2 regions of the Ruminiclostridium papyrosolvens DSM 2782 genome follow, and region 1 is predicted to be linked to the other one. Evidence: riboswitches for the same ligand, from Rfam matches in the RefSeq annotation. Region 1 holds a riboswitch; the other holds the start of a gene.
The links. A riboswitch is a leader RNA that binds a small molecule or an ion and turns the genes downstream of it on or off. The one in region 1 is predicted to bind cyclic di-AMP.
Positions count from the first base shown of each region.

Region 2: another riboswitch for cyclic di-AMP. It lies ahead of P0092_RS13275 (C40 family peptidase); the one in region 1 lies ahead of dapB (4-hydroxy-tetrahydrodipicolinate reductase).

Region 1 covers NZ_CP119677.1:1,769,696-1,782,207, reverse strand. Annotated here, with positions in the region: gene P0092_RS07945 (Ger(x)C family spore germination protein) at 1-119, opposite strand, end outside; gene P0092_RS07940 (GerAB/ArcD/ProY family transporter) at 112-1,215, opposite strand; gene P0092_RS07935 (spore germination protein) at 1,205-2,938, opposite strand; gene P0092_RS07930 (D-alanyl-D-alanine carboxypeptidase family protein) at 3,162-4,379, shown strand; gene dapB (4-hydroxy-tetrahydrodipicolinate reductase) at 4,400-5,257, opposite strand; cyclic di-AMP (ydaO/yuaA leader) riboswitch at 5,399-5,542, opposite strand; gene P0092_RS07920 (3D domain-containing protein) at 5,628-6,419, opposite strand; gene P0092_RS07915 (spore germination protein) at 6,525-8,111, shown strand; gene P0092_RS07910 (Ger(x)C family spore germination protein) at 8,108-9,280, shown strand; gene P0092_RS07905 (hypothetical protein) at 9,292-9,507, shown strand; gene P0092_RS07900 (GerAB/ArcD/ProY family transporter) at 9,500-10,600, shown strand; gene P0092_RS07895 (amidase domain-containing protein) at 10,626-11,834, shown strand; partial or broken gene P0092_RS07890 (deoxycytidylate deaminase) at 11,887-12,177, shown strand; gene P0092_RS07885 (hypothetical protein) at 12,185-12,512, opposite strand, start outside.
Region 2 covers NZ_CP119677.1:2,965,268-2,977,779, reverse strand. Annotated here, with positions in the region: gene P0092_RS13295 (MarR family winged helix-turn-helix transcriptional regulator) at 1-194, opposite strand, end outside; gene P0092_RS13290 (aspartyl-phosphate phosphatase Spo0E family protein) at 388-543, shown strand; gene P0092_RS13285 (hypothetical protein) at 540-767, opposite strand; gene P0092_RS13280 (GNAT family N-acetyltransferase) at 934-1,464, shown strand; cyclic di-AMP (ydaO/yuaA leader) riboswitch at 1,556-1,697, shown strand; gene P0092_RS13275 (C40 family peptidase) at 1,702-2,592, shown strand; gene P0092_RS13270 (DNA internalization-related competence protein ComEC/Rec2) at 2,713-5,070, shown strand; gene holA (DNA polymerase III subunit delta) at 5,095-6,111, shown strand; gene recJ (single-stranded-DNA-specific exonuclease RecJ) at 6,136-7,866, shown strand; gene P0092_RS13255 (carbohydrate-binding protein) at 8,359-9,969, shown strand; gene P0092_RS13250 (adenine phosphoribosyltransferase) at 10,208-10,723, shown strand; gene P0092_RS13245 (RelA/SpoT family protein) at 10,777-12,512, shown strand, end outside.

The sequences.
Region 1 (12,512 bases):
CCGATTGCTACTACATAAGCTAAGTCTTCAATTTCTCTGTTATCATAGCAGCCTGTCAATGCTGTCGCAATTATTGATATGCATAAAATGCTGCAAAAGAGTTTGGCTATTTTACTCACAGTCTTGCCCTCCCTCATTTTCATAAGTTACTTTTTTTATAGAGCCTATAATCAGAACAATAATTGGCAGTAAAAGTGCTAAAATCCAAAGTATGTTTGCCATTTGGTTGCCCGGTATATGAAAAGGAAGTCCTCTCTTATAAAATGTCATAGTGTATAATATTACTGCCATTGGCAATATAATTGGCTGATGTCTGTCCAAATCCAGCGTTTTGGCAATTATATGGATTATGAAAGAAAACAAGGCCCCCATATATAATATTGATGCTAATGAAAATACCAAAACAAATACCGATTCTACTCTTTGTATATAATTTCCAACTTCAATAAGTCTCGCCATCTGAAATATAGGTATCTTTTTACCGGCTGCCATTTCGTAGGGATAAATTAATAAAAAGGATAACGTTGCCCAAAACAGTATTAATCCTGATATGGTTATTGATAAATAGCCTACACGTTTTAGATTCCTTCTCTTAAAAAACGGTATCAAAAAAAATATTAGCAGCAGCGGGGAAAATATATGCAAGCTTACAGTACTGCCGCTTATTAGTGAATTAACACCTTTTCCTAAAATCGGGAATAAGTTATCTATATGATATTCCGGGATAACGCCTATTGTTATTAATATAAAGCCTAAAATGCATATGGGTACTATAAAAGCACTTATGCGTGCAATAACTTCTATTCCGTAGTATGCAGCCGCAATCATTCCCACCAAAAAAAGAATGAGGATATATGCTAATGGAGATTTATCAAGTGATACTATTTTCAGCGAATGAGCATACTCACCTAAAAGAGACACTTCAAACAGCATAAGTAATAATGCTGCTAAAAGCCCTACAATTATTTTAAATACTTTTCCCGCTGACTTTTCACATATCTCAAGTAAACCAAGGCTTCCATGCTGTCTATAAAATCCGGTGGCTATGGCAAAGTAGATATACGCCATTATGGTTACTGCTATAGGTATAATCCATCCTGCACTCCCCCCCATACCTGCAGCATCTTTTGGAAAATATAATATTGCCTGAACAAAAATCATATTTATCAATAAACAGATTGATTCCCATGAACCAAATCCCTCTTTATTTCTCATTATCCTCACCTCCCTCCTCACCTTTATCACTGTGAGTCCATCCTCTGCTTACTTCAGGCTGTTTTATAATGTCCTTGGTATTAAGATAGTCAGGTCTTTTTTCCTGCTTCCACATAGGTTTTCTCATTATTTTGTCAGAATATTTTCCGTTTGTAATAGGCCCAAAAGGTGTGAGAAAAGGTACTCCGAAAGATTTTGACGATGCAAGGAGCAGAGAATTCAACAGCAGTCCTAATCCTATTCCAAAAAATCCCGCTATGGAGCCTAATATAATATAAGCAAATCTAATTATCCTTATGGAAAAGGACATAGAGAAACTGGGTATTGAAAAGGAGCCAAGTGCTGTAATAGCTACTACTATTATGAGTATTGGACTTACAAGATTGGCAGTAACCGCCGCCTGACCTAAAATCAAGCCCCCCACAATGCCTATTGTAGAGCCGATGGCTCCCGGCACTCTGATACCTGCTTCTCTTATAAGCTCAAATGAAAATTCCATTACTATTATTTCAATTACTGTCGGAAAGGGAACTATTTCTCTCGAAGCCTCAATTGCAAACAAAAGATTAGTTGGAATCATTTCCTGATGATAATTCGTTACCGCTATATACAGCCCGGGCAATAAAAGTGCTATGATAACGCCTATTATTCTTATCATTCGTATAAAATTTACATAAGGAAATCTTATATTTATATCTTCAGGTGTACTAAGGAATTCCGTAATTGTTGCAGGCATTACAAGTACATAAGGACTTCCGTCCAATATAACGGCTATGTTACCTTGGGCCAGCATTCTTGCAACAGTATCAGGTCTTTCAGTTGCAAATATCTGTGGTGCTGTCAGAAAAGTGCTGTCTTCCAATAGTTGCTCCAATTCCCCGGAATCAAATATATAATCAACTTTTATACTTTTAACTCTTTTTAATACTTCCTGTACAAGGGATTCATTTGCAATATCACGAATATACATGACAGCACAAGGAGTATTGCTTCTCTTACCTATAGTAAGCCCCTTGATAGTCAAGTCTTTATCCTTTAATATTTTTCTCAGAAGTGCTGTATTTGCCCTTATTTGCTCATTAAAAGCTTCCTGTGGCCCTCTTATGACAGTTTCCGAATTTGGCTCTCCCACAGCTCTGTGTTCCCACTTCTTAGTGTCCGCTGTGTATGCATACTCCAATCCATTCACAAATATAGCACACCCGCCAAAATTTATATTGCTTACAATATCTTTAAAGTTATTGACCTTTTTTAACTGATTAAAAGGTATAAGTCTGTTGAATATAAATTCTCCTGCATCCTTTACCTCTTGCTTTATATCAAAGTTTGATAAAATCATTAAAGGCTTAAGAATATTATTGCTTATAATACTGCTGTCCGTCATTCCGTCAATAAAAACAATGAAAGCCTGATAATTCTCATCTTGTACCGAAATATTGAACTCCCTGTAAATAATGTCACTGTTTTCAGGTATGTTATATATTTTTTTCATAATTCTTTTATTATTATCTATTTCATCCGAAACGTGCTCTTCAAGATATTCATCCTTATCAGGGCATTTTTCAAAGTAATCCTTTAACTCTTCACTATCAAATCTATCCATAGAAGAGGCATTTTTTGCCTTGCCACAATTTACTGACTTGGTTTCCTTCAACTCAAAATCATTTTTTATGCTTTTTTTTTCATATATAATGTATTTTCTTAGTCTTTTTACAATTCCCAATTTTAAGCTCCTTTGTATATAAATTATGCTTAGGTTTAAATGTATTATTTTATTTTGAGGTTACTTATATGCACTGTTTTCATTTCTTGAATAACTTTATTAATAATTGTAAATTTTGTAATCTATTTTTAACTTTAGTTTATTGATTTTTGCCTTGTTAATTGAGTCCCTATGTTCTATCATTATATATAAGCAACCAAATAATTACTGGCAGGTGAAATTAATGAATAAAAAAATAATTTCAGTTATAGTGACAATGATATTAGTATTAAACAGTTTCCCGGTCTTTGCATGGACGCCGGCTGAAAGCCTTACTTCCAGCTCCGTTGTTCTAATGGATACCGTAAGGGGACAAGTTCTTTTTGGAAAAAATGCTTATAAGCACTTATCCCCCTCAGTTATGTGTAAACTTATGACTGCGCTTGTTACCATTGAGAAAACTGATTTAAATGCTAAGGTTACAATAAGTAAAAATGCCGCCAGTTTTAATGGCCTCAATCTTGTGGTAGGAAACCAATATACTGTTGAAGATTTGCTTTATGCCGTAATGCTTTCACAGGGGAATGACGCCGCTGTAGCACTTGCCGAGTACGTAGGTGACGGTGATATTCAGAAATTTGTCAGATATATGAACACGAAAGCTAAGGAGCTTTCTTTAAAGGATACATATTTTGTAAATCCAACAGGACTTTATGAGAAATCACAATATACTTCTGCCAATGACATTGCCTTACTTATAAAGGCAGCAATATCAAATAATACTTTTAACGTAATATTTGGAGCCAGAGGTTTTGGTTGGCTCAATGGAAATGATTCTTCAATACTAACAAACCAAAATACACTTTTTTGGAGTTATAAAGGAGTCGACGGCGGAAAATTAGGCGCAAACACAAATCCTCAGAGCTTTTCCGCTGTTACTACAGCTTTTCAAAATGATAAACGTCTTATTGCCGTGGTATTCAATAACAGTAAAGAAAATGCTTTTTCCGAGACTGCAAAACTTTTTGATTATGGATTTTCCAAATTTTATACAGGAGTACTGGTTCCAAAAAATATACCTCAAAGAAGCATAGAAGTAGATAATGTTAAGGTTGATTTGGTAAGTAAAATTGATGTTTATTACACTTATCCCGTAGGAGACAGTTTTATTAAAAATATAAGCTTTTTAAAAAATGAAAAGTTAAAACTTCCGGTTAATACGGAAACTATAGCAGGTGTCTTAAAATACACGCTTAACGACAGTACTGTAATAGAAGTTAATTTATACGCGGATAAGACTGTTTCAGCGCCAGAGGATTACAGAACAAAAATAAAAGATATTATTACTGAAAACAGGGATTTAATGGCGATTGTAAGTATTCTTGTAATCATCGAACTCGTACTGATAATAAAAAATCTTTTTAAATTTATGTTTAGAGCAAAAAAAACAAGAACCCAGTAGTAGCAGGGTTCTTGTTTTTTCTAATTTGAAGCCGGTCTGGCATTATATTTGTTGTGGCGCTTTGAAGACCACTTGTTATTATTTTCAATATACGTTTTTAATACTTTTTCCAAATCAAGGACATCCTTCATTTCATAGTACCCTGATTTCTTATGAATAAATTTCGCAGCACTTACTGCTCCCTGTGCAAAAGCCTTTCTTGAAAAAGACTCATGACTGATTTCTATTTTGTCTTCCTGACCTACAATCATTACTTCATGCTTTCCTATTACCCCTCCGGCCCTTACAGAATTTATGGGGATGTCTTTATGTGACACCACCACCCCTTTATTTAAAAGACCGCTCTGAATTTCACCGGCTATTTTTTTAGCTGTTCCCGATGGTGAATCCAATTTGTTTTTATGATGCAACTCTGTTATCTGAAAATCATAGCTGCTTAGCAAACTTGCTGTTAGATTTGACAGAAGCATCAGAACATTTACACCCATAGTTATGTTTGGTGCATAAACAATGCCGTTTTTGAACTTTCTGCAAATTACATAGAGCTTCTTAAGCTGATAATCTGAGAATCCTGTAGTTCCCACTACAATATTTATCCTATATCTTGAGAAAATTAAAGCATTTTTCAACGCTGATTTGGGATTTGAGAAATCAATAACAACATCCGGTTTATTTCTGAATATTACTTCCTCCAGTTTATCAGATCCGGTAACCGTAATTCCTGTTTTATTCATTCCAAGAATTTCTCCCAAATCCTTATTTAAAGATTTACTGCCCGGACTGCAAACAGCAGAAACAAGCTGGATTTCTTTTTGTGCTAAAATTGCCCTTGCAATTTCCTTTCCGGTACGGCCCAAGCCTGATATACAAACTTTCATCAAATAAGTTCCCCTCCCTTTCAAATTATAAGTAAGAATTAAAATTGAATAATTAAATTTTGAAGAAAATGAATAAGGATAAACTTAAAAATGCTACAGGTAAACTGTAGCATTGGTTAGAAAATTACATAATGTAAAAATTCACTTTCTCCCCAACGCTTACGAAGTTAGCTGCCGGATTCGGGTTGTAAGAGACTAACCCTACCTGGTAATCCAGGATTCACCCCATTAAATGGTTCCCCCGCTTATAGCAATCAAACTGCTATAATTCAGCGATAAATTATTAATTTTTAGACTTAAATCCACTGTTAGTATATACCATTTCTATAAATAAGTCAATATTTCCTGATTTTTATTAACATTCTTTTATTTAAGCCGATTTGGTTATAATAGATTCATTAATCTTGCCGTTTCCTATCTTTACTAAGTACACGTCATAATATTGTTGTCCAAGCTCATATGCGAACTTTTTATCCAATACAGCAAAATCAAATCTGTTTTTACCTTTTATAGCACTGCCCGTGTCCATAGCAATTGTGTACCCCAGCCCCTTAATGTAGAATATTGTACCATAAGGCCAATGTGTTTTATCTATTGCTACGGATACACCCGGTACTATTGGTTTACCTGAGCTTGTTATGCCCTTGTTATTTCCACATTCCTCAGCACATGGAGTGTATGCCGTACCAAGAAATTTACCAATATACTTTTTTTTGCTGTTATTTTCAAGATTATCACCACTGTAAATCTTGTATGATTGAGGTTTTACACCTACCGCTGCTGCCTTTTTAAGTGATTTCTGAAGCTGAAGATTATCATCTGCCAGTTCCCTCTTTGTAGACTCCAATTGCTTATTTTGTTTTTTCAAATCTTCAAGTTGTTTTTTTATCTCTTCATTTTGTTTCTTAAGTTCTTTGTTAAGTTTACCTAGTTCATCACTTTGAGATTTATAATTATTAGTGTTTGTCGTTAATGATTGATTCGATTTCATAATAAGCATGGATTGAGCACATTCATTATTATATTTTTCTTTGTACTGGTTAACTACATTGTTTACCCTGATACAGAAAAAAGCAAGTAAAGTACTTGTCAATACCAAAACTATAGTTAATATCTTGAACATCCAAATATCTACTGACTTTTGATTGTCTTTTTCGGTCATATATGCAAACTCCTTATTAAATAAATTAACCTATTATGGATTATTTTCCAAAATAGCAGTATTTATACATATAGAATAACAATATTTTATTTGGGGACAATGATTTTGGGTGATATAATGTTTAATTTTTTTAAAACCAAAGGTCCTAAAAATGCAAAAACTCAGGGTACAGAAAAACCTGCAGACAGTAGTAATAGAAGCAATACTCAAATTCCTAAATCCATAGAGAAAGTAAAAGGAATGCTGAATCAGGAATTTTCCCTGTGCAGTGACTTTAATCTGCGTGAAATAAATTTGGGAACGCTGAATACAAGAATTGTCATAGCTTCTATAGAAGGTTTTTTTGACAAAGCAATCCTTGCAGAGAATATTATTGAACCTATTATAAATTATTCAGGCGATAAAAACTATTCATCTGTTTTCACACTCTTAAGCGAGAGTATATTAAGTGTTAGCGATGTTAAAGACTTATATTCCTTTAAAGAATGTTTGAGCGGTATTCTCACTGGCGATGTGGTCTTATTCATTGACGGACAGGATAAGGCCTTTAAAATAGGACTAAAATCTCCTGAAAAAAGGGCTGTCAGCGAACCAGATACCGAGATTAGTATTAAAGGCTCAAGAGAAGGCTTTTCAGAAAATCTCAAGACAAACTTGATTCTGCTTAGGAGAAGAATAAAAAATACTAAATTTAAAGTTGAAAGCCTCGTTTTAGGCGAGCAAACAAATACTGATATAGCAATATGCTATATTCAAGGTATAGCAGCACCTGAAGTTGTTGAAGAAGTAAAAAACCGTCTTAACAGAATAAATACTGATGCAATCCTTGCTACCGGATATATGGAACAATTTATACAAGATGGCAAAATGCCTGTTTTCCCTATGGTGGGAAACAGTGAAAAGCCTGATAAGGTTGCAGCTAAACTTCTGGAAGGAAGAGTTGCCATTTTAGCAGATGGAACTCCTACGGTATTGACGGTTCCCTTTCTGATAATTGAGAGCTTTCAAGCTCAGGAGGATTACTTCGGAGAATACTATTTTGCGTCCTTTATGAGGTTACTCAGATTAATGTCTTTTTTTGTATCAGTATACTTACCCGGCTTATATGTTGCGGTTACCAGCTTTCACCAAACCATAATACCTTTTAAGTTAATGCTGACAATGGCAGCGACCAGAGAAGGAATCCCCTTTTCGTCTTTTATAGAAGCCTTAATTATGGTAATTACTTTTGAAATTCTTCGTGAAGCCGGTTTACGTATGCCAAGGGCTATAGGTCAGGCAGTCAGCATTGTAGGAGCTATCGTTCTGGGAGATGCTGCTGTAAGTGCAGGTATAGCTTCTGCTCCGTTGGTTATTGTTGCTGCTTTAGCAGGAATTTGCAGTTTTATTGTACCTCCTCTTATGAAAATAGGTTCGGTTTTAAGAATTATTATATTAATAGCAGCCAATATTCTTGGGTTATTGGGAATAGGCTTTGTTACCTATATGTTTACTATTTACCTTTGTGGTAAGAAATCATTTTTTGTGCCTATTCTCTCCCCATTTGCCCCTTTCCGTGGAGAAAGCCTAAAGGATACCTTTATAATTGCACCTATTTGGTCAATGCATAGCCGCCCCCGTTCACTAACCCAAAACCAGAATAGAAAACGTACAACAGGGAAAACTTTTGCTCCAAGGGGGAGTAAAAAATGATTAAAAAGATAATTCTGCTTTTGCTGTCTACGAGTATGATTATGTATTTAACAACAGGCTGCTGGAACAACAGGGATTTAAGTGAATTGTCTATTCTTACAGCTATGGGAATTGACCAGACTGAGGATGGCAAAATAATGGTAACAGCACAGATTATCAAGCCTGTCGATGTCAGCAGTTCCGGTGCAGGAGTTTCCGGTGGAGGCGGTGGCGGTGAGAAAAGCTTTGTAACTGTCAGTTCTACAGAACGTACTATTTTTGCAGCTTTAAGAAGCCTTCTTTCCAAAATAAATAAAAAGATATTTTACAGTTCTTCACAAGTTATAGTTTATAGTGAAGAACTTGCTAAATCAGGAATTAAGGATTACGTAGATTTTATTTTAAGAGACCATGAAACTCAATTTAAGTCTCTTGTTGTAGTAGCCAAGGGGACAACTGCAAAAGAAATAGTAGAACAGGCGTACAAGCTTTCTAAAATTCCCGGCGGTTATATAAGAGAAACAATAAAGAATTCTAAATCCCGAGGATTTACGAAAGAAATACCACTGCTGGGCATGGCAAGAGAATTATCAACAGAAGGCCGTGAGCTATCTATTGGTACTATAGAAAAAACCGATGACTTAACTTCTACTGAAGGCTTGGCCGTTTTTCGGAAAGATAAAATGATTGGTTGGCTTGACAAGTATGAAACCCGCGGATATATGTTTTTAACAGGCCGTGTTAAGTCAGCAATTGTAGAGGTTGAAAGTACTGATAATCCTAAAGAAATAATCGGAATTGAATTAATGAAGGTATCTTCAAAATTTAAAGTTAGTGTCTCAGATAATAAGCCTATAGAAGTTTCCGTTAAAATCAAAGTTGAAGGCAATGTTGGTGAACAGCATAGTTATTCTGGGCAAAGTGCCGAAAAAGTATGTAAATCTCTTACTAACTGTCTTGAAGAAAAAATAACAAAAGAATGTTACAGTGCAATTGCTAAGTGTCAGAATGAATATAAAAGTGACATATTTGGCTTTGGAATTCACGTGTTTGATAAATATCCGAATTATTGGAGAAAAGTTACAAGCGTTTGGAGTGAGAAAATTTTTCCTACCATTAAAATAAAAGTAAATGTAGATGCAAAAATTAACAGAACCGGGCTTTTGAATAAAACAATAAAGATTAGGTAAGGTGAAATTACTTGTTAAAAATAATTATTGGTGTTTTTATACTTGTACTTATAAATCTAAAAGAACTGTTAGCATCCACATCAAGGGGTAAAGTTATGGGTGTATATTTTACGGTTGTTGGGATTTCTTTAATACTAGGTATTCTTATTTCTACTAAAAAAGCACCTCCAAGTCCCTATGAAGTTATTTCTGATTTACTTTATAACATTGGTTTGGGAGGTGAATAGTATCAACAAGGTCAAACTATCTAATTTTCAGCTTGCAGTAATAGCCATCGGTTATTTTCATGCAAGTACTACAATTTCAAACCCTGCTATAGGAGCGAAAAGAGATGCATGGTTAGCAATAATTTTAGGAACTCTGGGAGGATTTATAGTTATTACCATGCTATTATATCTATCAAAAGTCAACAAAGGGAAAAACCTTGTTGAAATAATTGAGTATTGTTTTGGCAAAACAACCGGAAAAATTTTATGTCTTATTTATATCTTATATTTTTTACATGCAGCAATATTGGAGACTGAAGCATTTAGCGAATTTATGGTAACTGTCAGTTATCCAGAAACACCAATTGTTGTAATTGTATTGGTGTTAATAATTATAGCAGTATATGCAGCCAGAAGCGGTCTTTCAGTAATTGCAAAAAGCTGCGAAGTTCTTGTACCCCTGCTTCCTATGGCAATTGCAGTGGTTACTCTTTCATTGCTTAATGTAACTGATTTTACAGGACTTAAACCATCTTTAATTGATATACCTCCTGTTATTAAAAGTGCCGTTGATTTGGTTAGCTCTGTTTTTGCAGACTATATAGTTTTTCTTATGATATTGCCGTACACTAACAGCGAAAAAGGGAGATTTAAAGCAACTTATTGGGCAACAGGCATTACAGGACTTATACTTCTGGTAATCTCCTCCCGTAACCTGCAAATAATAGGACCGGCACTCATTGAATACGTAAGATATCCTTCACATATTGCAGCTCAGCTTATTCCTGCTATTAGCATTGACCCTCTTGTGGATATGAATCTTCTCATTGGCGGAGGTATTAAGGTTCTAGTATCATTATACGCAATTTCAAGAATAACTGCTGAAATATTTAACATAGAATATAAGCCCCTTGTCCCTGCCTTTGGTTTGCTTATAATTACACTATCTATCTGGGCATTTCCAAATGCCATGGAATTATACAGTTGGGAGCATAGTTTTGCGGAAACATTAATTTCCTTGCCGCCTCAAGTATTACTGCCATTGATATTACTAATAATTTCATTAATCAAAAACAAAAAACAACAAAATGGGCAAAAAATTCAATCTGCATAAAATAGTAGCAAAAACAGGAGTTTTTATGAAAAAAAAGGTTATAGCTGTAATTTTTTTAAGTCTTTTTATTTCATGTGGTGGTATAAGTCTACAGGCTAATCCCACAGAAATAAACCTTGCAGAGCAAGTAGCAAAAGAATTCTTATGTGCCAAAATGCAGTCTGCTGTTTCCCATAATGTTGATACTTTGGATAATTTTTTTGTCGATAATTCTGAGACCTCTCAAAAGAATCTTATTTTTGTAAAAAAACATGTACTGGAGGATTATATAATTCCTTATGCTTCTAACGACTATGTAATACAAAAGGTTAATCCCAAGGTCCAAATAAATGAAGCACTTTTTGATGGTACTTCTGCACACATTAAGGCGACCCTGACGGCAGATATTTTATGGAATGCTGCAAATCCTTTTGGTAATCCTATCAATGGCAATAAAGCAGAGAAGCATTCATTATTACTATCTATGGACAAAGGTGTCTGGAAAATTACACAGGATAAGTTTCAAACAAAAAAAGGGAACTCTGACGAACTATTCAGAGATAGCCTCTATGCATTAAATGAGCAGATTCTCGCACTAAAAACCGAAGCAAAAATTTTTTTGGATAATGCTAAAAAAAGCAAACCTTCCAAACTGTTCCCTGTGGCACCAAAATGGAAAAGCTCCCGAACAAGTAATGAATATAACAGGGATGAAGCTTATAACTGGGCATCCAGTCACTGGAACAATTACTCAAAGGAATACCTGAATTTCGGTGATGAAAAATGGAAAGGCGGAGACTGTACTAACTTTGTTTCTCAATGTTTAAGAGCCGGAGGTGCTGCCAATGACAAAGCAGGAGCTTTCCAATGGTACTATTATAGAAAAGCAGCTCTGGCAACCACCAATGATGATTATTCTTGGACTTGGAGTACTTCCAGAGGACTTAACAGCACTCTGTCCGGTAACTATAAAAATAATGAATTTGGTCCAAAAGCCACTCAGAAAGTAATTATTGGAGATAATCAATATGACGCCTCAATAGGGGAATATGTAATTCCAGGCGATATTATTCAGTATCACTGGAAAAACAAATCAGCTATATCCCATGCAGCCGTTATTGTTGGAATGATTTACAATAGTGCAAAAATCAGATATGAGCCTGTAATAGCTGAACATACCGAAGACTCGTGGTTTACACCATGGACTAATAATGCGTACAAGACCTACTTTGTCCACATTACCGGTATAAATTAACCCTCTTACCTTCCAGTTCACAATTATTGTATAATTAATTACAAACTAATCCAAAGGAGATACCCTTTGTACCAAATACCCTTATGTTGTACATGCAGAACTTAATGCAATTCCAAATAACAGAGGAGTTTCACTTGATGGCAGTAAAATTTATACGGCTCTATTTCTCTGCAATGAATGTGCTAAGGCTATAATTCAATCAGGTATAAAGGAAGTAATCTATTTGAGCGATAAATATGCTGATATAGATAATGTAAAAGCTTCTAAAAGAATGTTTGAAAAAGCAGGTGTTATATTCAGAAAACTGGATACCGATATTAAAGAAATAACCTTAACCTTTTAAGTAAATGTCATTCATATTCCGGTAGTTTCTCATTTTGCTTAAGCAGTTCAAGAATACTGTCATATAGGAAAAAGAACGTGGATAAGCTTATCAAAAGACTCTTTAAAAACGTAAAGTCCTGTTCTTTTAAATGATTAAAAAAACTGTATGTTGTTATTCCCGTGTTATCAATATGACTTTGCATAGTTATACCAAAAAAATCCGGATGACAGTATTCTGATAAATAATTATAATTCTCTCTGAAATTCTTTATATCCCTTTTTTCTTTTTTGCCAAGGTACTCGTCAGCCGCATCTATTAGTGTCATTACATTTACAGGTGCAGGAGCACTACCG
Region 2 (12,512 bases), 1.2 Mb from region 1:
GAATTTGCAATTTCTGACATCCTCTTATCTTCCTCACCGTGACCTATAACAACTAATGTGTTGATTTCGATAACAGTAAGATCGTCAAGTGTTTTACTGAAAAATTTCTTACTCTCAAGTTTATTGTACTTATCAATAAGCTTTCTAAACAGTTCATCTACAATAAGTAAACTATTTTCTGTTTCTGAGTTCATGGTCTTTTAATCCTCACTTAATTTGAATTTCAAACTATTTTATTTTAATATACTACTGAATGTTTAAAAAGTAAACTGTTTTTGGAAAAAAATCAGTAATCACTTACAAATTTTGGGATATGTATTTACTTTAATACAAAATAATGGTAAAATAAGTATATATTTTACCAAAGAAAAGAAGTGGGGTTACATAATGCAAACAAATATTTACACACTTAACAAAGAAGTCGAGTGTCTTAAGCAGCAGCTTTATGATTTGTTGGATAATGAACCATGGGCGAAACACGACATTCTTAAAATCAGCAAGAGATTAGATGACTTAATTTTACAGTTTTATAGTTTAAATTAGCAACTACGATTAATTTCAATACATTCATGAATTACACATTCGATTAATGACCTTCTTTCAATTTGACTTATATGCTTTAAATTATTTTGGATATAACTGATTTTAAGTTCACTATTACTCTTAAAATCAGTTATATCTATCAAATTTTTTTTAAACACTTCCAGTAACAGTTTAAGAGTAATATAAGAACATTCAAACAATTGCTCGTTAAATACCTTACACATTTTCGGTTCCCCTTTCTGTCTTTTGTAAAATGCTTAGCTTATATAATAAAAATAAAGCTAATCACATTATATGTCAAATATTTCCTAATATGGGCTGTTTTTTATACCGTATTATTTGGTATAATTCATTGTATCAACACCTATTGTTCAGTAAGGATATGGTTATATGCTAAAGCTAGATATCTTGTTTGATGATTTACATTTAAAAAGTATTAGTTACAGAAGTGTTAAAAATATATATTCAATCTACGAAAATACGGATGGCTTTAAATTTGCAACAGGAGTTTATGGTTTTATAAGCTATGATGTATTTTCCAGTCAGCTTTTCAAATTTATATCTAAGGATAATGTATTCTTTTTGGATATTTTTCTTAAAAAAAAGGATTCGTTTATAGGCAAATCCATAGGTTTGGTCAAAGGCTCCTTGTCTGTTGAGGAAAATATACTCTGGATAAATTCATTTGCCATTGATTTACCGTATCAATCAAAGGGCTATGGTAAAAAAGTAATTAGTATTCTCGAGAATTACTTTAAAAATTCATTTAATGTAAATACTTATTGTCTTTCCGTAAGCAAAAATAATATATCCGGTTTTAAATTTTGGGAAAAATGCGGTTATACCGAATATGAATTTGACACCTTATATGATTTAAACAAAATAACCGAACATGCTCTGATTATGTGGAAGAAAGTGTAAAAAACATTAATATTACAAAATTATTACCAAAAAATTGCTGTTTTATTACTAAAAGTTTGACAAACTGTAATAAATTAAATATAATAATAACGAATTAAATAAGCTGAATCCTCGAAAGAGGTACGGAGGAACCAAGATTTGGGGTTAATCCATTTTTATTGTTTTAAGGAATGGTAGGGATGTCCTATTGCCCGAGCCCGTCAGCTAACTTCGGAAGCGCTACTATAGGAGGGGCCAATGACAGGTAAGATTACCAAGGTACTTGTCGCTTGTATTTTCGCCTTTTCACTTGTGTTAGTATGTTCTGCTGCAATGGCTGCTTCGCAGTCGGCTCAGATTGAGGGTACTGGCGTCAATGTAAGAAAAGAGCCTAATACTTCAGCAAGTGTCATCACTAAACTTTCCAATAAGAGAGTTTCAGTGCTTGATAAGTCTAGCGGTTGGTACAAGATTTCTTTTGATGGAAAGACCGGATGGGTAAGCAATGACTACATAAAGGTTATAACCACAAAAGGAAGTATTAATGCTAATGGTGTCAATTTTAGAGTGGGTGCCAGTACAAGCAGCAAAGTAATCAGTTCTTTAAAAGAGGGAACAGATGTACAAATACTGGATACACTTAATGAATGGCACAAAATTAAAGTGGGTTCAAAGGTTGGATACGTTTCGAAGAAATTTGTTTCTTCAGCAGCGAATTCAGCAAAAACTTCCCGTTCTACGGAAGCTGCGACATTTGTCAGCGATGATGATGATTCTCAAGTTGGCAGAATAATTGCATATGCAAAGAAGTTTATTGGTGTAAGGTATGTTTATGGTGGGAAAAGTCCAAGTGGCTTTGATTGCTCTGGCTTTGTCGGCTACGTGTATAAGAATTTTGGCGTTAGTCTTAACTGCTCAGCATCAGGCATGTATTCAAACGGAACAAGGGTTTCTAAGACAGCTTTAAGGGCTGGCGATTTGTTGTTCTTTGATGCATCTTCCAGAAAATCAGCTGGTGAAATAGACCATGTTGGTATTTACTTAGGTAACAACCAATTTATTCATGCATCAACTTCTAATGGAAAAGTGCTTATTCAGTGTCTATCTGAATATCGGGGAACTTACATTGGTGCGAAAAGAGTAATTTAAATCTTATCATAGACCACGAAAACGTCTTTTATAAGACGTTTTTGTGGTCTATATTAACTTTCAATTTTTATCTTGAAAATTCATAATTATTAATTCTATAAACTTAATATGGAGGTTGTTTTGAATATCAAAAGACCGCTCTGTCTTTTTGCTGTGTCCTTTATTTTGGGGATACTTCTTGTAAGCTGTATTGGATTGAATTCCTTTCTTATCACTTCATTCATAATTTTATTAACTATAATATGTTTTCTTAAAAATTTCGGAAAATTTAAAACTACAATTTTTATATTGCTTTCTTTTTTTATAGCAGGCGGGATGCTTTTCTATAATGCAGAATATCGCTATACCAAAAGCTTTAATCAGTATTACGGCAATCCCATAGAAGTAAAAGGTTTTATTGATAGTGAAGTACAGAATTCGGAGGACGGCAAATCAAATTTTGTTTTGCAAACAGAATCTGTAATTTATAAAAATAGGACCTTCAAGGTCAAAAACAGGATACTTGTTTATGTAAACAATATTAACATAAAAGGCTATAGAGCAAAAATCAGTTTTACGGGAGTTGTTGAAAAGCCAAAGCCTGCAACAAATCCGGGAGGCTTTGATTATAGAAGATATCTGGCATCTGTGGGGATTTCCGGACGAGTATATTTACATGGTGCATCCGATATTCAAGTCTCAGGTAAAAAGGGAGGTGGCTATTTATATAAAACAGGGTATGCAATAAAGAATAAAGTTGTTGACATAATCAGTTCTTCTCTGGATAAAAATCAGGCAGGACTACTGGAAGGTATGCTCATAGGATATAAGGACGGCTTGGATGAAAATGCCTTCAAAGCGTTCAGTAAAGCCGGGCTTACCCATATCATGGTAGCCTCGGGAATGAATATTGCATTTATTATTATGCCCTTTACTTTTATTTTCAAAAAGTTGCGTTTGAGCAATTTCAAAGCTAACATAATTACTATTTTTATACTTATATTATTTGTATTTGTTACGGGTTTTTCTGCCTCGGTAGTCAGGGCGGTTATTATGGGAATAATAATTTTGGCAGGCAGAATTATTATGCGTGAACCCGAAATATATACCAGTATTTCAGCCTCGGCACTTATTATACTGATAATTAATCCTTACACACTATTTGATATAGGATTTCAGCTATCTTTTGGTGCAACTTTGTCCCTTGTTTTGTTTTATCCGCGAATTAAGTCCTTTACCGAAGGAAAATATATCCCTAACGTAGTTTCAGATACACTTGCAGCAACCGTTGCAGCCCAATTGGGTGTTATACCCGTTACCTTGTATTATTTTAATAACTTTTCAACATTCTCTATTATTTCAAATATTCTCGTTGTACCGTTGGTTGAATTTGTAACAATTATAGGTTTTATTATGGTTTTTACAGGTTTACTTAATATATACTTGGCGGTTATTATCGGATACATTAATAACACCTTTCTATCCTTCATATTGTTTATTACAGAAGTAACGGCTAAAATACCGTTTTCGTTATTAAAATTACCTACCCCAACACTTGGAATGGTTTTGTTCTACTATTTATTCATAATTTATATGTTTAAAGGCAGGAATTATTTTAAGGTTAAGAAATACACAAAACACCTGAAAAGAGCAGTTGTTATTTTGACAATTATTATATTCGGGGCTAAGGCGCTAATACCTAAGCCTTTGGAAATAACATTTCTGGATGTGGGTCAAGGTGACAGCGCATTTATAAAAACAGCACATGGAACAAAAATACTCATTGACGGAGGAGGACGTGAGGCAAACTCAAAATCCAAGTTTGATATAGGGGAGTCAGTTATGATACCATATATTCTTGACAGGGGTACTAAAAAAGTCGATATTGTTATTGCCTCACACGGACATTCTGACCATACGGAAGGTCTCGAGGCAGTACTCAGAGAACTGTCTGTAGGTACGGTTATAGTGCCGGAAACTGACGGGAAAGGCTTTGGGAAAATAAATAGTATATGTAAAGATAAAAATATTTTAATAATTAAATGCAAACAGGGAGATAGAATAAACCTTGATAACGAAACGGTATTAGAAGTATTAAACCCCCTCCCATACAAAATAGACAGCATTGCCCAAGAGGATTTGAATGAAAGCTCATTAGTGTTAAAATTACTTTATAAGAATGCTAAAGTTTTGTTTACGGGAGACAGTGGGCTTCCCTCAGAGGAAAGAATGTTACAGCAAGGGCTGGATTTAAAAGCGGACATAATAAAAGTAGGACATCACGGGTCTCCCGGCTCATCAAGTAAGGATTACATAATGGCGGTTAAGCCGAAATATGGTATTATACCGGTAGGTCGCAACAATTTCGGCCATCCCAGCCAATTTGTTATTGATACATTTGAGAAGCAGGGAGCGAGACTTTTTAGGACGGACGAAAGCGGTGCAGTTATTGCTGCCAGCTATGGAAATGGGTTTAACATTAGGACAATGATACCTTAAAAATACAATAAATAGAGGAAGAATATGAGTTTTGATATATTAAAAAAAGAATTAAAGGAAAATAAACTGCAAAATGTATACCTCTTTTATGGTCAGGAAGATTACCTTATAAAGTACTATATGAATGCTATAGGTAACCTGATTGTTGACGAAGAAACAAAGGATTTAAATTATATATATCTTGAAGGCAAAAAGGATACGAATACGCTTATTGAAAACTGCGAAACAATGCCTGTTTTTTGCGATAAAAAGCTTGTAATTTCAAGGAATTCCGGCTATTTTAAGTCAAAAAAAGGAGGCGGCGAGGGGTCTGATAAGAAATCAGAAAATAATAAACTTGCAGACTATATTGAAAATATGCCTCCCTATACTTGTCTCATATTTGTGGAGCAGGAAGTAGACAAGAGAATAAAGCTGGTTAATACCATAAAGAAAAAAGGGCTTGTTGTTGAGTTTGATTATCAGAAGCCTGCTGACCTTGTAAAATGGGTCGTAAAGGTTTTTAAAAGCCATAAAAAAACAATAGATACCATTGCAGCCTCGTATATAGTTGAAAACAGCGAATATTCCATGGTAGAGCTGTTAAATGAAATTGACAAAATAGTAAATTTTACAGGCGAAATACAGAATATTTCCATTGACGATGTAAAGTCAGTATGTACAACTACTATAAAAAGCAGAATTTTTGACCTTACAGATGCAGTAGCAGAAGGAAATATTTCAAAAGCACTTATGCTTTTAAATGACATGGCTTTTTTAAAGGAGCCCATGCAGAAAATAATGTACATGATTGTAAGACAGATAAGAATGGTATACAGAATGAAGTTACTCAAACAACAGGGCATGAGGGAGGATGCGGCAGCAAAGCAAATGGGACTAACACCTTTTGTTGCCTCTAAAGTTCTTGGTTTAAGCAGGAATATGGAAATAGGGGTTTTGGAAAAGGCCATGTATTACAGCCTTGAACTGGATGAGTCCGTAAAGACGGGAAAAATGACTGACAGAACAGCAATTGAGCTTCTCATAGTCTCAATGAAATAATACAAATATGGGGGTCAGGTGGATTTGCAAAAGTGGATACTAAAAAATCCTAAGTTTGATTTTAAAAAAATGTCAAAAGAATTAGGAATCAGCGAACTTCTTTGCAGGATTATAGTAAACAGGGGCATTAAGGATTTAGATAATGCCAGAAAATATATAAAGGCCGATTTACAAGGGCTAAACGATCCCAGACTAATGAAAGATATGGTTTTGGGTGTTTCAATTGTTCAAGAAAAAATAAAGCTCAATAAAAAAATTCGGATTATTGGCGACTACGATGTTGATGGGGTTGTAAGTACTTATATATTATATAAAGCCTTGGCCAGGTGTGGTGCAAATGTTGACTATGCCATTCCTCACAGAATACTGGATGGATACGGGATAAATAACAGCTTGGTTGAAAATGCTTTAAATGACGGCATTGACACTATTATTACCTGTGATAACGGTATTGCTGCAAGAGAGCAGATACAATTTGCAAAAGAATCCGGTATGACAGTAATAGTTACAGACCATCATGATGTACCAGACATTATTCCCGAAGCTGATGCAATTATAGATATGAAGCAGGCAGATTGTCGGTATCCCTTTAAACTACTATGCGGGGCAGGGGTAGCGTTTAAATTTACACAGGTACTATACGAGGAAATGTGTATTCCCCGTGAGGAAGAAGCCGAATTTTACGAGTTCGTTGCAATTGCAACTGTTTGCGATGTAGTTGATTTGACTGAAGAAAACAGGATACTTGTAAGAAAGGGGCTTAATACAATAGCAGATACAAAAAATATCGGACTTAATGCACTTCTGCAAAAGACAGGAATATCAGGAAAAAGTATAGGTGTATACCATCTCGGTTTTATAATAGGTCCGTGTATTAATGCATCTGGCAGGTTGGATTGGGCCATGAAGGGGTTGAAATTACTCCTTATTGACAATCAACAGGAAGCAGAAGCCTTGGCAGCTGAATTATATGAATTGAACAATGAGCGAAAATCCATGACCGTAAAAGGTGTGGAAGATACAATTGAAACAATAGAAAACAGTGATTTAAAAGGTGACAGAGTTTTGGTAGTATATAAGCCGGAAATCCATGAAAGTATTGCGGGCATCATTGCCGGAAAGGTAAGAGAAAAATATAATGTTCCAACATTTATACTTACAAGAGGTGAGAATTGCGTAAAAGGCTCTGGTCGCTCAATAGAAGAATATAATATGTTTGAGGAACTTTTAAAGTGTAAGGAGCTTTTTACCAAATTCGGGGGCCATCCAATGGCAGCCGGATTCAGCCTGGACGCTGATAAAGTTGATATTTTAAGGGAAAGAGTAAACAGTATTACTACACTTACAGAGGATGACCTTATTCCTAAAATATATATTGACGCACATATACCGTTATCTGCAATTAACATAAGGACGGCAGAGGAATTAAGTTATTTGGAGCCATACGGAAAAGGAAACACAAAACCTCTGTTTGCTGAAAAAAATATATCAGTAAGGAAAGCCACGGTATTCGGAAATGAAAGAAAAGTATTAAAGCTTAGATTACAGAACGGAAACAGTTTTGTTGACTGCGTTTACTTCGGAAATATTGATGAGTTCGATACATATGTTTCTGAAAGGTTCGGAAGTGAAGAATTACAAAACATATATGCAGGACGTAACAGTATTATAAAACTGGATATGATTTTCAACATTGATATCAATGAATATAATGGATATCGAAATGTTCAAATTGTTTTACAATATTACAGATAGTATCTTATATAGTAAATAATAAATTATGGGGCTGATAAAAAACAGAAAAACTATCTGTTTTTTATCAGCCTTAAATAATCACAAAATTATTATACTAAAGTCAAAAGAAATTATATTGAGATGGAAACAGTTTACATTTTATAATGAGTTGAAATGAGATTTACTAATCGATCTTTTCAACTTGCTCCTATTCTTTACACCTGCCTATTAAAAATAATTCTTGTTCGGGTCGTAGTATTAGTTGTGGCATCATTAATAATCAGGGAAAGTGCTTCGTTGGTTCGAATTTTAATTCGTGAAATATAAGAAGGGAGGTTAAGAAGTAGAATTCGAAGCATTTGTATACCTTCTCTCTAATTTACGTTAGGTTAAATAAATCCGGTAAAGTAAATATATTAACTCATCTTTATATTATACAGGTGATATAGGAGTCTATTTTATTGCTTCAATTTTTAAACACCAATTTAAAAATTTTTAAGGAGGCTTAATTTTATGTCTAAGAGAGTTAAGAAATTATCAATTCTTCTTGTTGTTTGTATACTGGTATCAATTTCAGGAATTAATACCGTTTTTGCGGATTATCCGATATTTTACCAGCGCTATACTGCTGACCCGAGCGGTATAGAAGCCAATGGACGACTTTATCTTTATTGTTCACATGATGTATATGATCCAAGTAATCCGGGTTATAAAATGAATGATATAACCTGTATATCTACTGATGATTTAAAAAACTGGACTGACCACGGAGAGGTTTTTAAAGCATCAGGCTGGGCTTCATTGTCATGGGCTCCCACAGTTGTAGCTAAGAATAATAAATACTATATGTATTTCGGAAATGGTGGCGGTTCAATAGGAGTTGCAGTAAGCGATAGTCCTACCGGACCTTTTAAGGATGCATTGGGAAAAGCTCTTATAACCGGAAGCACTCCCGGAGTAAATGCTCCCAGCGGATTCTGGTGCTTTGACCCGGGCGCCTTTGTGGATGATGACGGACAGGCTTATGTATACTTTGGCGGAAACGGCGAGGGTAATACAAGGGTAATTAAGCTTAACGATGATATGATAAGTATTAAAGGCTCTGCTTCTCAGATTGTGGCTCCGATTTTCTTTGAAGCTTCATTGCTTCATAAGTACAAAGGCAAGTATTATTTCTCTTATTCTACGAATTTTTCAAAAGGAGCTGCCACTATAGATTACATGATGAGTGACAACCCTATGACAGGATTCCAATACAAAGGAACAGTATTAGCAAATCCTCCTTCTAATGAGGGCAATAATAACCATCAATGTATATTCTCATATAAGAATAACTGGTATATAGCTTATCACAACAGAGCACTTGCAATAGCTAATGGTGCTTCGAGCGGTGATGCAAGAACATACCAGAGAAATGTGTGCATAGATAAAATAACCTACAACGCAGACGGAACAATGCAGAAGGTTAACATTACCAAAGACGGTCTTACCCAACTGAAGTATGTAAATCCTTATGTTGTTAATGAAGCAGAAACCATGGCGCAGGAAAGCGGTATAAATACTGAAGCTTGCAACGCCGGTGGCCGTGATGTATGCAATATTGAGAATGGTGACTGGGTAAAGGTAAGAGGCGTTGATTTTGGTTCTGCCGGGGCAACATCATTCGATGCCAGTGTTGCATCAGCGAACAGCGGAGGCAGTATTGAAATCCGTCTTGACAGTGCTGACGGAAAGCTTGTTGGAACTTGTAACGTCGCAGGAACCGGAGACTGGCAGAAATGGGTAACAAAATCCTGTGCAGTTAGCGGTGCAACAGGAGTACATGACTTATATCTGAAATTTACCGGAGGAAGCGGGTATTTATTCAATATAAATAATTGGAAGTTCAATACTCAAGCAAGTAAAATTGTATACGGAGACCTTGACGGAAGCGGAGATATAAATGCACTTGACTTTTCACTTATGAAGCAGTTTATTCTTGGCTCGATAACAAAGTTCCCTTCCGCTGATGGAATCACTGCTGCTGACTTGGATGGCAGCGGCTCTATAGATTCTCTTGACTATATACTTCTGAAAGAATATCTCCTCGGTAAAAGAACACAGTTCCCGGTTGAAATAAAGTAGCAGGTATCAGTTGAGAATTCCCAAATGAAATATACCAATGGGGATACTTAAAAAAGGCTCAAAACACAGGTGAAATGACCCTGTAGTTTGAGCCTTTTTGATGTTTTATAGAAAATATATTGTGGGGCAAAAAGCAATTATTTCCTCCACTATATTTATACGTCCTTGTAACCTTAGATTTATTTATTTATAATATATTAATGTATGATATAATATTTACTTATGAGAGGAGTTTACTATGGATTTTAAAGATAAACTCAGACATGTTATGGATTTTCCTAAGGAAGGCATCGATTTTATCGATATTACGACTGTTCTTCAGGATTCTGAGGCATTTAGAGAATGTATGGATACATTCAAGACACTGGCGGAAAAAATGGGAGATTTTGATATTATCGTAGGTTCAGAGTCAAGAGGATTTATTTTTGGTGCCCCCTTGGCATACCACATGAATAAAGGCTTTGTTCCTGTAAGAAAGAAAGGAAAACTTCCATACAAAACCGTACGTGAAGAATATGATCTGGAATACGGAACAGATGTCCTCGAAATGCATTCAGATGCAATTAAGCCGGGACAGAGAGTATTAATAGTTGATGATCTTCTTGCAACGGGCGGAACTACCCAAGCTAACATCAGACTTGTTGAGCAGCTGGGAGGAGAGGTTGCAGGTGTAATATTCTTTATAGAGCTTATGTCTCTGAATGGAAGAGATAAGCTTAAAGGCTATAAAGTTGATTCAATAGTAAAATTTTGACAAGACTAATTATGTAATTCATTCGGGCGTCGTTTGACAGGTGGAGGGACACATTGATAGACAGCTTTTCAGTACTTGTTGAGAAAGTTAGAAAATACGACCCTGGTTGCAGCTTTGAGATGCTTGAAAAAGCATACTCTGTTTCAAAAGCAGCACATATGGGTCAACAGAGAATATCAGGAGAGCCATACATTATTCATCCGGTTGAGGTTGCTATAATTTTAGCAGAGATTGAATTGGATTGTACGGCACTTGTTGCTGCCCTTTTACATGATACCATTGAAGATACAACATGTACTTACGATCAGTTGAAAGCTCAGTTTGGACAGGAAGTAGCAGAATTGGTGGACGGTGTTACCAAGTTGGGAAAAATCCCATTCACTACAAAGGAAGAGCAGCAGGTTGAAAATCTTCGCAAGATGTTTTTGGCCATGGCCAAGGATATCAGGGTTATTATGATAAAACTTGCCGACAGGCTTCATAATATGAGAACCCTGAATTACATGACTCAGGACAAACAACTTGAAAAAGCAAGAGAAACCCTTGAGATATACGCACCCCTTGCACATAGACTTGGTATTTCCAAAATTAAGTGGGAGCTTGAAGATATTTGTCTTAGGTATCTTGATCCAAAGGGATACTATGATCTTGTTGAAAAAATTAATACAAAGAGAAAACAAAGAGAAGCATATATAACAATAATTATTGATACTCTACGTGAAAAAACAAACGAACTAAGAATAGAAAATGCACAAATAGATGGGAGACCAAAGCACTTCTACAGTATTTACAGAAAGATGGTAAAGCAGAACAAGACACTGGATCAAATATATGACTTGTTTGCATTCCGTATAATTGTAAATTCTGTAAAAGATTGTTATGCGGTGCTGGGGCTTGTCCATGAACTATATAAACCTATGCCGGGCAGGTTCAAGGATTATATAGCCATGCCCAAACCAAATATGTACCAATCATTACATACAACATTGATTGGACCTGAAGGTCAGCCTTTTGAGGTTCAGATAAGAACATGGGATATGCACAGGGTTGCAGAGGTTGGTATTGCGGCTCATTGGAAATACAAGGAAGGAATTAACAACGCAAAGGATTCCGACAATAAATTTGCATGGCTCCGGCAGCTTTTGGAATGGCAAAAGGATACCAGAGACGAAAGCGAATTTATGGAAACACTCAAGATTGACCTGTTTACGGATGAGGTATTTGTATTTACTCCAAAAGGTGATGTAATAAATCTTCCTGTAGGCTCAACGCCTGTGGACTTTGCTTATGCAATACACAGTGCTATCGGTAACAAAATGATAGGTGCCAAGATAAACGGTAAAATGGAGCCTATTGATTATAAGCTGAAAAACGGCGATATAATAGACATTCTTACTTCCTCAACAATTCATGGCCCCAGCAGGGATTGGCTTAAAATTGTTAAGAGCAGTCAGGCGAAAAGTAAGATTAATCAGTGGTTCAAAAAGGAAAAGCGTGAAGAGAATATAATCAGGGGCAAGGAAATGCTTGAGCGTGAGCTTAAAAAGCAGGGCTTGTCCTATACACAGCTATTTCGAAACGAGTGGGTTGAAATTGTATTAAGAAAATACAATTTTGCATCTCAGGAAGATTTATATGCCGGAGTAGGATATGGAGCAATTACGTCAAACAAGGTTATAACCAGGCTAAAGGAAGAATTTAAAAAGACACTTAAACCTGAAGAGTTAGAAGAAATACTGGAAACAATTGCCCAGACAAAAAATGATAGAAAGAAAAAGCACACTCTTGA